Rhizobium sp. N324: one gene and its partners. The protein of the gene in region 1 interacts with the protein of each later gene in a pairwise test. Links are inferred from orthologs where the notes say so. Each region holds a gene or a part of one and is shown in the gene's direction. Other genes may lie near its edges.

Evidence for each region.
Region 2: the proteins of AMK05_RS22565 (region 1) and lysA interact in binary tests that used the Escherichia coli proteins (3 or more experiments, as listed by UniProt). The link is inferred for Rhizobium sp. N324 from one-to-one orthologs.
Region 3: the proteins of AMK05_RS22565 (region 1) and secB interact in binary tests that used the Escherichia coli proteins (3 or more experiments, as listed by UniProt). The link is inferred for Rhizobium sp. N324 from one-to-one orthologs.

What each region holds. Positions count from the first base shown.
Region 1 is NZ_CP013631.1:60,197-63,346, forward strand. What follows is about bases 15-3,010. They hold AMK05_RS22565 (response regulator), read left to right. Parts: upstream 15-1,167; coding sequence 1,168-1,854; downstream 1,855-3,010. Other genes in these bases: AMK05_RS22560 (efflux RND transporter periplasmic adaptor subunit), read right to left, coding at 15-850; AMK05_RS22570 (HAMP domain-containing sensor histidine kinase), read left to right, coding at 1,857-3,010. Also shown: more of AMK05_RS22560, read right to left, coding at 1-14; more of AMK05_RS22570, read left to right, coding at 3,011-3,150. UniProt on the Escherichia coli protein: Response regulator member of the two-component regulatory system CpxA/CpxR which responds to envelope stress response by activating expression of downstream genes including cpxP, degP, dsbA and ppiA.
Region 2 is NZ_CP013630.1:4,249,821-4,252,864, forward strand. The notes cover bases 111-3,000. They hold lysA (diaminopimelate decarboxylase), read left to right. Parts: upstream 111-866; coding sequence 867-2,135; downstream 2,136-3,000. Other genes in these bases: argH (argininosuccinate lyase), read left to right, coding at 111-529; lptM (LPS translocon maturation chaperone LptM), read left to right, coding at 661-855; AMK05_RS20450 (TIGR02302 family protein), read left to right, coding at 2,301-3,000. Also shown: more of argH, read left to right, coding at 1-110; more of AMK05_RS20450, read left to right, coding at 3,001-3,044. UniProt on the Escherichia coli protein: Specifically catalyzes the decarboxylation of meso-diaminopimelate (meso-DAP) to L-lysine. Is not active against the DD- or LL-isomers of diaminopimelate.
Region 3 is NZ_CP013630.1:2,912-5,947, reverse strand. What follows is about bases 155-3,036. They hold secB (protein-export chaperone SecB), read left to right. Parts: upstream 155-1,295; coding sequence 1,296-1,778; downstream 1,779-3,036. Other genes in these bases: coaE (dephospho-CoA kinase), read right to left, coding at 2,560-3,036; dnaQ (DNA polymerase III subunit epsilon), read right to left, coding at 1,845-2,567; AMK05_RS00040 (FxsA family protein), read left to right, coding at 688-1,194; AMK05_RS00045 (Tim44/TimA family putative adaptor protein), read right to left, coding at 155-556. Outside these bases: more of AMK05_RS00045, read right to left, coding at 1-154. UniProt on the Escherichia coli protein: One of the proteins required for the normal export of some preproteins out of the cell cytoplasm. It is a molecular chaperone that binds to a subset of precursor proteins, maintaining them in a translocation-competent state.

The sequences.
Region 1 (3,150 bases):
CGGTGACGTAAAGGCCGGTGCGCGGACGCGCGTCCGCGGGAAGCGCGACATAGACGATTGCCCGGCTGGTATCGGTACTGACCGAAGGCCCGACAAGCCTCACCTTGCCGTCGATGACCTGGCCGTCCGGCCCGTTGATCCTCACGCTCAAGCCTTCAGAAATACGCAGGAGATAGCGCGCGGAAATCTCGGCCTGCCATTCGACACGCTGCTGGCGGACCATGCGGAACAGCTCGGTGCCGGTGGAAACGACAGCGCCGAGGTTGGCGGAACGCGACGTGATGAGACCGTCGTCGACGGCCGTGATCGTGGCCCGCGCAAGCTTGATCTTTTCGCTGTCGAGTGCGGCCTCTTCGGATGCAAGGCTTGCGGTCGCCGTCTGCTCGTCGGCCAGGTATTCGACGATCTTCTCATCGGAGAGCGCGCCGGAAGGACGCAGCTGCCGTGCCCGGTCGGCATTGGCCTTGGCCTTCGTCAGACTTGCCTTGGCATTCTCGACGGCCGCCTCCTGCTTGCGAAGATCGGCGAGCACGCTTTCCTGGGAAAGCCGGACGAGCGTCTGTCCCTTCGTGACCACGGAGCCGACATCGACCAGGACATCGGTGATGCGCAGGCCACTTGTTTCAGAGGCGATGACCGCTTCCTGCCAAGGCTTCAGCCAGCCGCTCGCGGGCACGGTTTCCGGCCAGTCGCGTTGCGCAGGCGTCGTCAGAGAGACGGTGAGAGCCGTCGCAGTGGCCTGTTCCGCCACGGCAAAACGGGCGGGAGAGCCAAACGCTGCCACAACGAGAACTGCGGCAAGTATTCTGGATGATTTTCTCAACAAAGCACTCCTTGTGGTCAAAGGCACATGCCTTTGGATCCGCGCGAACACGACGAAGGAGTGCCGCTCATGTCGAGGCAACCCGGTCGTGGTGCGCGTCGATGTCATGGGCAGGATAAGTAACGGGGCGAACGTTAAGCGCGGTCAAGTTAGTGTTAAGTTAGGTAAAACTTGGCCGGGTCAGCGTGCTTTTGCTGTATGGCTTGCCTGGATTCGAGCATGATGCCGAAAAGTGTGAGCGGTTTTCGGACGACATCATGCTCTAACTCTTTAATGTAGAACAGGATTTAGATTTTAGGCCGAGCCGGCCTAAAATCATCCTGTTCTAGTGACGGACAATGCAAATGAACAAGGTTCTCCTCATCGACGACGATGCCGAGCTGACGACGCTTCTGCAGGAATATCTGGTCGAGGAAGGATATGACGTCGTAACCGGCACGGACGGCCGCGCCGCCATTGCCGCGGCCGCCGGCAATACGGTCGATATCATCGTGCTCGACATCATGATGCCGCGGATGAACGGCATCGAGGTGCTGCAGCGGATCAGGAAGCTGAGCCAGGTCCCCGTGCTGATGCTGACCGCAAGAGGCGACGACGTCGACAGGATATCGGGCCTCAATCTCGGCGCTGACGATTACGTGCCGAAACCCTGTTCGCCGGGTGAACTGGCGGCAAGGCTGCGCGCCATCCTGCGCCGTGCGGGTCAGCCGGCAGGCGGTGCAGCGACCGACACGATCAGGGCAGGGCAGCTGGTGATCCATTCCGGCAGCAGAAGCGCCGAATGGCGCGGCGAGAGTTTGGAGCTGACCGGCACCGAGTTCAGCCTGATCGAGGTTCTCGCCCGCAGCGCCGGCCAACTGGTGTCGAAGCAGGAGATTTCGAAGAAGGCCTTCGGCAAGCCGCTCACGCCGTTCGACCGTCGCATCGACGTCCATATCAGCAGCGTTCGCCAGAAGCTCGGGCTGCGGGAGGACGGGCAATCCTGGATCCAGTCCGTCCGCGGCCAGGGCTACCAACTTCTCGTGGACTGACCATGCCCCGGCTTTTCTGGAAGTTTTTCAGCATCATATGGCTAACGATGGCGGTGACTGTCGGGGCGATCATCCTGCTCGTGAATATAATCGAGGGAGCTCCTTTCGCGCGAGAGCGGGAGGAAGGACGACGAACGATCGTCCTGGATCTGACGGCGGACATGCTGGCGAGAGACGGTGCCGCCGTCGCCTCGCATTTCGTGGGCATAAACGCAGAGACGCTGCCGCCGGGTCTGACGATTTCCAAAACGGAAAATGCCGATGCATGCGCGGGCTCGAAGAGTGCCGATGCGAGACTCGTCCCGGCAGAGGGCGTCTGCTATCGGATTTCCTTGCCGGTCCAGCCCACCTTCACGATGGAGAATATTGGTCCGTTCATCCCGTGGTTCACGATCTTGGTTGCGAGCACGATATCGGCCTGGGCGCTCGCCCGATATCTCATTCGTCCCGTCGTGCATCTGCGCGACGGCTTGAGTGCGCTTGCTCATGGCCGCTTCGACTTTCGCATCGGCGACAAGATGGCCGGGCGAAAGGATGAAGTCACCGCACTTGCCTATGATTTCGATGCGAGCGCTGCCCGGCTTCAGGAGCTTCAGGATGCGCAGCAGAGGCTGTTCCATGACGTTTCCCATGAGCTGCGCTCGCCTTTGTCCCGCCTGCAGGCAGCCGTCGGCGTCCTCAGGCAGAGTCCCGCCAAACTCGGCTCCATGCTGGACCGCATGGATCGCGAGGTCGAACGGCTCGATACGCTGGTAGGCGAGGTCTTGACACTTGCCAGGCTGACAGCGGGATCCAGCCTGCCGCTGAAGACGCAGACCGTGGATGTTATCGAGCTCCTCAACGAAATCCTCGGCGATGCAGCATTCGAAGCCCAGGCGCGGGAGATATCGATCACGACGAGCGTCGACGGCATCTTCCGTGCCGAGGTCGAAGGCGAACTGATCTACCGGGCGCTCGAAAACGTCGTCCGCAACGCCGTCAAACATACGGCGGAGCATTCGCACATATCGGTGTCCTGCGAAGCCGCGGCCGAGCGTCTGACGATCCGCGTCACGGATGAGGGTCCGGGTGTCGGGCGGGACGAACTCGAACGCATCTTCCAGCCGTTTTCCCGCGGAAAGGATGCCGTGCCGAGAGGCGGATACGGCCTGGGCCTCGCCATCACCCGGCAGGCAATCGAGCGCCACGGCGGGCGCGTGCACGCGTCATTGCCGGCGGCCGGCGGCCTGGCCATCACGCTGGAACTTCCGAGAAGACCGACGCCCTATGGCGCGGGCGGCGATGAAAGCCGATCTC
Region 2 (3,044 bases), on another replicon or contig:
GAAGAAGAACCCGGATGCCGCCGAGCTGGTGCGCGCCAAGACCGGCCGCATCAACGGTTCGCTGGTAGCCCTTTTGACGATCATGAAGGGTCTGCCGCTCGCCTATTCCAAGGACATGCAGGAAGACAAGGAACAGGTCTTCGACGCGGCCGAGAGCCTGGAACTGGCGATCGCCGCCATGACCGGCATGGTGCGCGACCTGACCGTCAACACCGCGCGCATGAAGGCGGCGGCCGGCTCCGGCTTCTCGACGGCGACCGACCTTGCCGACTGGCTGGTGCGCGAAGCCGGCCTGCCCTTCCGCGATGCCCATCACGTCACCGGCCGGGCCGTGGCGCTTGCCGAAAGCAAGGGCTGCGATCTTGCCGAACTGCCGCTCGCCGACCTGCAGGCGATCCATCCTGATATCACCGACAAGGTCTATGACGTGCTGACGGTCGAAGCCTCGGTCGCCAGCCGCAAGAGCTTCGGCGGCACCGCACCCTCCGAAGTACGCCGGCAGATCGCCTTCTGGCGCGCCCGAAACTGAGAGATATCAGGCGGCATAAGCCGCCGCGGCCTTGCCGCATAGGCGGCAAGACCGTCCAACAATCAGGGTGCACAAGGCGGATAAACTTCGCTATGACAATGTCCATCGCAATGCCGCCGAAGAGGATATCCATGCAGAAGAGCTTGCCGCACCTCATCCGCCTGACGGCGGTGCTCGCCGTCATCGGCCTTGCCGTTGCCGGATGCGGGCGCAAGGGCGATCTCGATCCGCCGAGTGCTGCGGCAACCAAGGAAGGTGACGTTTCCAAACCGACGAAACAGCCGGGAACCGTCGACAAGCCCTTCCTTCTCGATCCCCTTCTTTAAGGCATAAGCCCGTGAACCATTTCGAGTACCGCGACGGCGTCCTGCATGCCGAAAACGTCCCCGTTCCCGAGATCGCCAAGGCGGTCGGAACGCCCTTCTATGTCTATTCCACTGCAACGCTGGAGCGCCATTACCGGGTCTTCTCCGAAGCCTTCGCCGATATGGACTCCATGGTCTGCTATGCGATGAAGGCGAATTCGAACCAGGCGGTGCTGAAGACGCTCGGCCGCCTCGGCGCCGGCATCGACGTCGTCTCAGAAGGCGAACTGCGCCGCGCGCTCGCCGCCGGCATTCCGGCCAGCCGCATCATGTTTTCAGGTGTCGGCAAGACGCCTCAGGAGATGGATTTCGCTCTCGAGGCCGGCATCTACTGCTTCAATGTCGAATCCGAGCCCGAGCTTGAAATCCTCAACCAGCGAGCCGTCAGCGCGGGCAAGAAAGCGCCGGTCTCCTTCCGCATCAACCCCGATGTCGATGCAAAGACCCATTCGAAGATCTCGACCGGCAAGAAGGAAAACAAGTTCGGCATCTCCTGGGAGCGTGCCCGCGCCATCTATGCCCATGCCGCCAGGCTGCCGGGCATCGAGGTCACCGGCATCGACATGCATATCGGCAGCCAGATCACCGAATTGCAGCCCTTCGACGACGCCTTCAAGCTGCTGCACGATCTTGTCGCGACGCTGCGTGCCGACGGCCACACCATCGATCACGTCGATATCGGCGGCGGCCTCGGCATCCCCTATAAGGACGACAACAATCCGCCGCCGCTGCCCGACGCCTATGCGGCGATCGTCAAGAACCAGCTGCGCGGCCTCAACTGCAAAATCATCACCGAGCCCGGCCGCCTGATCGTCGGCAATGCCGGTATCCTGGTGACCGAAGTCCTCTATGTGAAGGATGGCGGCGAGAAGACCTTCGTCATCGTCGACGGCGCGATGAACGATCTGATCCGCCCGACCCTTTATGAGGCCTATCACGAGATCCGGCCGGTGACGATTTCGGCGGCGAACGCCCCGCGCATCCGCGCCGACGTGGTCGGCCCCGTGTGCGAGACCGGCGATTACCTGGCACTCGACCGCGAGATGGCGATGCCGAAGCCCGGCGACCTGATGGCCGTCAGCACGGCCGGCGCCTATGGCGCGGTGCAGGCCGGCACCTATAACAGCCGGCTGTTGGTGCCCGAGGTCCTGGTCAAAGGCAGCGATTTCCATACGATTCGCCCGCGCAGAACCTATGCGGAGCTGATCGGCCTCGACTCGGTTCCCGCCTGGCTCGACTAAGCAGCCATCACTTTTTGGCGAATTAATGTGAAAAGCCGGTATTGCCGGCCGCTCGCCCTCGCCTTCGCCACAAAGAGTGTTATCCTTGTCAATGATGAGCGTATTGCCCTGCAATCGCCGGAAGCGCCCTCTGTTCCAAAACGCCAGATCGCGGAGACCGGATCGATGACAAGCCCCTCAAGGCAGAGGAAAGGTGCGTTTGCGCTCCGCCCCTCGCTTGCCCGGCTGGTGACGACAAAACGTCTGCTAGCGCGTGTGGTGCTGTTTTTCGAGCAGGTGCTTCCGTCCTTGATGCCGGTCCTGGCCGTCATCGCCCTTTATCTCTCAGCCTCCTGGTTCGGGGTCTTCCGCAGCGTGCCGGACTGGCTGCGCATCCTGCTGCTGATCGCCTTTGCCGCCGCTGTTCTCGTCTCGCTCCTGCCCTTGCGCGGCCTGCGCTGGCCCGGGGTCGCCGAAGCCGACCGCATGCTGGAAGAGCGCAACGGCCTGTCGCACCAGCCGGTCACCGTCCAGGAAGACGAGCCGGCCTTCGATACGCCTTTCGCCCAGGCGCTCTGGCGCGAGCACCAGACCCGCATGGCCGAAAAGATCGCAGCCCTCGATGCCGGGCTGCCGCGGCCGGATATCGCCGCGCATGACCGTTTTGCGCTGCGCGCCGTGCCGGCGCTGCTGCTGGTCACCGCCTTTGCCTATTCGCTGTCCATCAACGGCGGCTCGCTCGGTGACGCGTTTCAGGCGGCGCCCGAGCAGGTGACGGTCGATCCCGCGGTGCGCATCGACGCCTGGGTGACGCCGCCCGCCTATACCGGCCGCGCCCCGGTCTACCTGACCGCCGACGGCAGCGAGCAGGCGCCGATCGGCATTCCGCAGTTTTCGGGCCTCACCGTTCGTGTCAACGGCGGCAAGACC
Region 3 (3,036 bases), on another replicon or contig:
TCAGCTGGCTGATGATGCGAACGGTGATCTGCGCTTCGCTGCCCTTCGTCTCGGCATGGGTGATTTCGGCCTTGTCGATGCCGACGAAGGTGGACTTCACTTTCTCGCCCCGGGTTTCGCGCTCGCCGATCGCCGCCTCGAAGCCGTCGTAGACTTCGCGCGACAGCAGGTTCTTCAGCGTTTTCCGGTCGCCGTCGGCATAGGCCATGACGATCATCTCGTAAGCCATGCGGGCGCCGTTCAGAAACTCCTTCGGGCTGAAGGCGGGATCGGCCTTGTTCAGCGCCCGCAGCGATTCGTTGAGCGGCGTTCCAGGTGCGGCGAAGGCATCGATGGCAGCGAAACGATCCTCATCCTCGCTCGTCGAATCGCGGCGCGGCAGGGTCACGACCTTGCCGGCATCGGCGGCTTCGGCCGGAGCCGCATCCCGCGGCGTATAGAGATCGCGCGGCGGCTTCTCATTTCCTGTGCGGCGCCCCAGCACGGAGCGGAGCTGAAAAAAAATCAGCACAGCCGCCACCAGGAAAAATAATGTGATGAAGTCGTTCGAACTCATATCGTATCGCAGCCGCCGTTAACATCTCTGATTTGTACTCCCATATAGTCTGCCTATACAGATGATTCAAATGATGGCTGGCATCTTCGCCGGCGCCAAGAGGAGACCGGCAAGCCCGGGACATGACGACCATGGGTTTTTCGATCCTGCCAGCTTTCATTCTGCTGCTGCCGCTCGCCGAAATTGCCGGTTTCGTCGTCGTCGGCCGGGCAATCGGATTGTGGCTGACGCTGGCGCTCGTCATGCTGGGCTTCGTTCTCGGGGTCGGTCTGCTGCGCCGGCAGGGCATCGGTATTTTGCGCCGCATGTCGAGCGAGGGACGAAACGGGGTTATGCCGGGGCGCGAGTTGCTGCGGCCGGCGATGAACGTCATCGCCTCGCTGCTGCTGATCATTCCCGGCTTCCTCACCGACATCATCGCGATCCTCATTCTCATCCCGCCGGTGCGCGAACTCGTCTGGCGGGCGATCGCCAAACGCTTCGTCGTCGTCAATGCCAAGGGCGGCTATTCTGCCGGCCCGCAACCCGATTTCCGCGACCGCAGGCCGAACTCGAAGGTGGTCGATCTCGACGATGAGGACTATCATAGGGAGCCGGACCGCAACTCGCCATGGTCGGGCAAACATCTCGGCGATTGAGGCGCTGCGGCCGATCAACGGCGCCAAGCGCCCAGGGTTGTAAGCCCTTCCCTGAAATGTTAGATGGCGGCACCATTCCCATGCCCCTCGAGGAAAAGCCAATGGCAGACGATAACAACAGCAACGGTGCGGCCAGCCCCACCCTCTCGATCCTTGCGCAATATACCAAGGATCTCTCCTTCGAAAATCCGGGCGCGCCGCGTTCGCTGCAGGCCCGCGACAAGGCGCCGACGATCAACATCAATGTGAACGTCAACGCCAACCCGCTTTCGGATACGGATTTCGATGTCGTGCTGTCGCTGAATGCCGAAGCCAAGGACGGCGACAAGACGGTTTTCCATGCCGAACTCACCTATGGCGGCGTCTTCCGCGTTGCTGGTTTCCCGCAGGAACACATGCTGCCGGTTCTCTTCATCGAGTGCCCGCGCATGCTTTTCCCCTTCGCCCGTCAGATCATCGCCGACGTGACCCGCAACGGCGGTTTCCCACCGCTGATGATCGACCCGATCGATTTCACCCAGATGTTCGCCCAGCGCGTTGCCGAAGAACAGGCGCGCGCCAAGGTCCAGGCCGTTCCGAACTGAGCGGATGTTTTTCTCTGAGATGCGGATGCCCGGGCAAGTCCCGGGCATTTTCAATTGAGGCCGGTTTTAATTCAAATTGGCGTATTTCGCCCAGATGCCTTTTTCGCCGAGCTTGGCGACGAGCGCCTCATGCGCCTGCGCCTCGGACTGGCTGAGACGAGGGGCAAGCGGGCGGGGCCGCTCGAGCACGGAGGCGATCACCACGTCGTCTTCCTCCGCCCCGTCGCCGCGACCGTTCTGAGCCGATGTAGCGGTCATACTCAGGCCGAATGCGGCCTGCCTGCCGCCGATCATCTCGATATAGACCTCGGCGAGCAGTTCGGAGTCGAGCAGCGCGCCGTGTTTGGTGCGGTGCGAATTGTCGATGCCGTAGCGCCGGCATAGCGCGTCGAGCGAATTCGGCCCCATCGGATGTTTGCGGCGCGCCATCGACAGCGTATCGATCACCTTTTCCGGCAGGATCGGTGGCAAACCGATCCGCGCCAGTTCGGCATTGATGAAGCCCATATCGAAGGTGGCGTTGTGGGCGATCCACTTGGCATCGCCGAAGAAGGCAAGGATTTCTTCGGCAACCTCCGCGAAAGGCTTCTTGTCCTTCAGGAATTCATCGGTGATACCGTGCACGGCGAGTGCATCCGGATGAACCTTCTGATCGCCGGGATTGATGAAGATATGGATCACGTTGCCGGTGGGGAAATGGTTGAAGAGCTCGATGCCGCCGATTTCGATGATGCGGTCGGCGCGGTTGTCGAGGCCGGTGGTTTCCGTATCGAAGATGATCTCACGCATTCCGGAAATCTCCCTTGGCAATCCGTATTTTCAGGTCGGCGATAATCTCGAGCACCCGTTCCTTGGTCTCGGCGAGACTGCGGCTGCTGTCGATCAGATAATCCGCCCTGCGCCGTTTTTCCGTGTCCGGTGTCTGGCGTGATAGAATCATCTCGAATTTTTCCTCGGTCATGCCTTCGCGCGCAAGCACCCTCTCTCGCTGAATCTGTGGACCGGCACTGACGACGACGACGACATCCACTCTTTCCCAGGCGCCGGTTTCGAAGAGCAGCGGAATATCGAGGACGACCATCTCGGCGCCGGCGGCGCGCTGCCGCTTCAGAAAGCCCGTCTCGCGTTTGCGAACCAGCGGATGGACGATCGCTTCGAGGCGTTTGAAGCCGTCGGGATCAAGCGCCAGCTGACGGCCGAGTTCATGGCGGTCGACGGTTCCGTCCTTCATCGTGCCGGGAAAGGCGGCATCCACCAG